DNA from 2 places in the Blautia sp. HCP3S3_H10_2 genome. Region 2 is predicted to be linked to the other one. Evidence: riboswitches for the same ligand, from Rfam matches in the RefSeq annotation. Region 2 holds a riboswitch; the other holds the start of a gene.
The links. Region 2 has a riboswitch for FMN ahead of ACTQWB_RS03820 (ECF transporter S component). Riboswitches for the same ligand answer to the same signal wherever they lie in the genome.
Positions count from the first base shown of each region.

Region 1: it holds a riboswitch for FMN, as region 2 does, so the genes downstream of both, ACTQWB_RS15705 (ECF transporter S component) here and ACTQWB_RS03820 (ECF transporter S component) in region 2, are expected to answer to the same signal.

Region 1 covers NZ_JBQKCL010000016.1:92,502-94,707, reverse strand. The annotation lists gene ACTQWB_RS15710 (NUDIX hydrolase) at 1-259, opposite strand, end outside; gene ACTQWB_RS15705 (ECF transporter S component) at 329-964, opposite strand; FMN riboswitch at 1,327-1,441, opposite strand; gene ACTQWB_RS15700 (mechanosensitive ion channel family protein) at 1,584-2,206, opposite strand, start outside.
Region 2 covers NZ_JBQKCL010000003.1:54,038-56,243, reverse strand. The annotation lists gene ACTQWB_RS03825 (4Fe-4S binding protein) at 1-328, opposite strand, end outside; gene ACTQWB_RS03820 (ECF transporter S component) at 451-1,071, opposite strand; FMN riboswitch at 1,072-1,190, opposite strand; gene ACTQWB_RS03815 (pyridoxamine 5'-phosphate oxidase family protein) at 1,548-1,943, opposite strand; gene ACTQWB_RS03810 (winged helix-turn-helix transcriptional regulator) at 2,195-2,206, shown strand, end outside.

The DNA.
Region 1 (2,206 bases), on a different contig from region 2:
ATTCATAAATATAGTCTCCCAAAGTATAACGATATTGACGGATCAGAACAATTTTGTCATGTTTTTCGCCATAAATGCTGTAAATAATCACACCATCCGGATTATTCTTCCTGGTAACCATTTTCAGGCTGTCCACATCCTTAGCCCGGGAAGCTACGAAATAATTTACCGGTGTATTATGGACGCTGGTAGCTTTTACATTGTAAAGGTTTACATAACGATTATCGGTCTGCTTGGTAATGCTGTTGATTTTTCCCATATTAGGAACCTCTTTTCATCATTCATCACTGTCCACCCGGGGAAATTTCCTCTGCTGACAGCGTGGGTATCAGTCACCGCGGAGAACCACGCGGATTCTCTTATAAATAAAGAACACGATCACTGAAGTCAGTGTGTATTTAAATAAGTTGAATGGTACAAGGATCATAATTGCAAAAGTAAGAAGGTTGGTCACACCGCTGTGTACAGCTGCTCCCATCTCAATAAACGCCTCAATAGGCATTCCAAATGCTTTCCCATATGCAGGAAGCAGGACAAATGCATTCACAAAGCATGCAAGAACCGTAGTAAGAACAACACCTGCTGCCATACCTGCTACTGCGTGCGCTCTTGTCTTCTTATGCTGGTAACGGTAAATAAGACCTGCCGGAACTACATAGGAACAGCCGAAAAGAAAGTTTGCAATATCTCCTACGCCTGCTGTCACCGTACCCTTGGTTACCAGATGTACCAGAATCTTCACCAGCTCGATCAGCATACCTGCTACCGGCCCCATCGCAAAAGAACCGATCAGTGCCGGAATCTCTGAAAAATCCAGCTGATAAAATGATGGTGCAAGAAATGGAAGCGGTATCTCAAAATTCATCAAAACACCTGCTACTGCTCCAAGCATTGCCACCTGGGCAATGGTTCTGGTACGGCTTCTTTCCATTACGTTTCCATTTCTGATTACTTGTTCGCTCATACTCATCGCTCCTTAAATTATAATATTGTAACTGTTCAGAGCCAAGCGGATTTATGTACAAAAGTGTGAATCATGCTTGCATGAATGAACACTTTTGTACATAAATCCATTTGGCGGATACGCCACACCGACGAAATGCAAAGCATTTTGGAGGTTGGCTCTGAACAGTTACATAATATTTAAAGAAAATTTCTGCAAGTATGTGATTAAATGACCTGTACATTTCTCTCATCGAAATATTGTTTCTCAAAACAACATCATTTTCAAAATGTAGCAAAGTACTTTCAACCACAAAAAGCCCCGGAATCTCTTCCGGGGCAGTGAGCACGTACAAATAACTATCAACTTATCTGATTATTCTGCGCGTTCTTCTCTCATCCAGACTGTACTGTCGGTTTTGGAATCTCACCAAATCAGCCGCCAAAGCGGGTCGCGGACTATACCGCCGGTAGGGAATTTCGAAATCCGAAAATGAAGGTTCAACGCTTTCTATATCAAAAACGCGTTTCCCTCAAGGACTTGATCACCCTGCCCCGAAGAAATTTTCTTTGTTCATGGTGGATTATACTATATATAAATGCACATTTCAATAGGTTTTTGGTAAATATAGAATTTATATTCATTCTATTCTTTTTTCCACCACATGTACATCCATCTGGGGATAGGGAATGGAAATTCCATTTGCATCAAAGGCTTCTTTAATCTTCTCATTCAGACGCCATTTCGTGTTCCAGTACTTATCTGTTGGAACCCACACACGAAGTCCCATGATTACCGCGCTGTCAGCCAGTTCATCCACAAATACCAGCATATCCTTATTGGACTTTGTGCCTGGATCTTCCTGCAGAATATGCTGCAAAAGCTTCTTGGCTTTTTTGATATCCGAATCATAGGAAATTCCTACTTTAATTTCCAGGTTCCGCAGATTGCGGGCAGTTACATTAATGATCGTACTGTTGGACAATTTTCCATTTGGAATGATCACATGTTTATTGTCAATGGTGATCAGTGTGGTGTAAAACATCTCGATTTTATAAACTGTCCCTTCTGTACCACCACTTTGATCCTGAATGATGTAATCTCCAATCTGAAATGGTTTGAACAGAAGTAACATCACTCCGCCAGCCAGATTCTCCAGGCCACCCTGCAGGGCAAGACCGATGGTTACACCGGCGGTTCCAAGAAGAGCCGCTACCGAGGATTCTTTTACCCCGAAATTAGTAGCAATATTAAAAATCAATA
Region 2 (2,206 bases):
ACGCTGACCTTGTATCTCCAGGATAAATCCCCTGCATATATGTATTTTTTTCAAATATTTCATCCAGCTTCTCACTGCCGATGTTGCGGATTTTTCCACGAAGTGAGATTGAAATTTTGTCCTTTGTTGCAGACAGCGCGATATATTTCTGTTCCATCAGCTGTGTATAAAAAGCCTTCCCTTTCGCAGTAAGAAAATACACGCCATCCTCATCCCAAAGCATCATATCGATCACCCGTGTCTGAGGATGACTGTCAGCTCCAATTGTAGCAATTGTTGTGGAGTGTATCTGCTCCACCAGTATTTTCAGATAATCTTTTTTCTCCATAACAGCCCGCACCTTTCTACTCTATATATGAAAATATTTCATTTAATCTCTTTTACAAAAATGATGTTATAGGCAAAAGAGCTTTGCCCATAACATCATGAAGTTCATATTCCAGGCACAAATTAGTGCATTCCTTTTAAAACCGGTCTGATCTGCTTATAGGTTATCATAGTGAATCCGCCAATTACAAGACCTTTTAGCAGATTAAACGGAAATGCATTGTACAATACAATGTCAAGTTTTGTTTTTATAAAAGGAAGAAATTCTCCGAAAGAAGCAATCAGCTGGTCAAGCGGCATGAAATTTTCAAATAATGGCAAAAGAATAAAATAATTCGTTACTGCTGCCACGATTCCCATTGCAAAGCTACCTGCAACACAGGCGATTCCTGCTCCTTTTTTCGTTTTCTTATATTTATATATGAAGCCAGCTGCAGCTACATAAGATGCTCCCATAAGGAAATTGGCAAGCTCGCCGATTCCACCGGTGGAGCTGGAAAGCAGCTGCAGGGCATTTTTTACAAGTTCAACTAAAAGCCCGCAAAGAGGGCCAAATGCAAAAGCTCCGATCAGTGCCGGATAATCCGAAAGATCCATCCTTGCAAAAGATGGTGCCAACGGCACCGGAAATTCCAGAAATGCCAGAATGTATGCGATTGCTGCCAGTACAGCGGTCATTGTCAGCATTCTTACATTTATATTTTTTTTGTTCGTTATTTCTATATTTACTGTTTCTGTACTCATTTTTTTCTCCTTTCATCCGGACTTTACCGTCGGTTACGGAATTGCACCGTATCAGCCGCCAAAATGGGCTCGCAGACTATACTGCCGGTCAGGAATCGCACCCTGCCCCGAAGAACTTGATTTTTATTTTTGTTTTGTATCTTATTTTATTTCTTGGCTTATTACTTCTCATTTGGAGCAGAGTTACCTTCTTCTTTCACCATCACAAAACAATACAGACTATTAATATAGAGAAATTTTTCTATCTATAATAAGTAATTCCAATGGAAGGTTTATTTCCATAAAAGGCAACCACTGCTCCACTCTTCACTCAATACATACATGAAACTATATTCATATTCTCATCATCCAATTTTAAATATCTAAAGCTTTTACACTTGGCCATGTTCGAAAAATATTAGGAGTTATTTTCAAACACGCTCTAAAATTTAATCTATGAGATTTATGAATGTTCTAACACTATTTATTTGAATCTATTAAAACTCATATGGTGGATTTCCGGAGAAATCAGCAATAACACCGTGTGCATTTTCCAGGTAAAATACCTCGAAGATTGGGTTATCAGCAGTCTGATACTGACCTTTTACGATTGGGTTTGCAATACACATTTCTTTTACTGCCATATTGTTTTCAAATACTGCTTTTCCGTGAAGGCGGATCCATGCATATTCCGGGCTGGAAGTGGAAATCTCGATTTCCGGATTTTCCTGCATATCTTTGTAAACGTCCTTTGTGTTATTTGTGCAGAACCATAATTTTCCATCCATCTCACCAGCGAACATGAACGGACGGCATTTTGCCTTTCCATCACGACCTACGGTTGCAAGATACTGTACAGGGTTTGCGTTTAAAAATTCTACTACTTTGCTCATTGTAAATTCCTCCATTTATTTTTCTTTTGGGTTTTGAAAGGGGGCTTCCTTTTTCTGAAAAATTCTTCCTTTTAAAAGCTTTTCTTTTTAAAAGTTTTTCTTTCCTAAAAGGTTGTTTTTTCCTTTCGATGAATTTATAATAAGCCCATACAGACCAAACGTAAAGTAGGCACAATATTGTGCTATAGTTACCAAAATGATACCATTGACTGATACCAAAGAATACTATTGTGTAAAACAGGAGGTTTCCCATGGAAAATTCA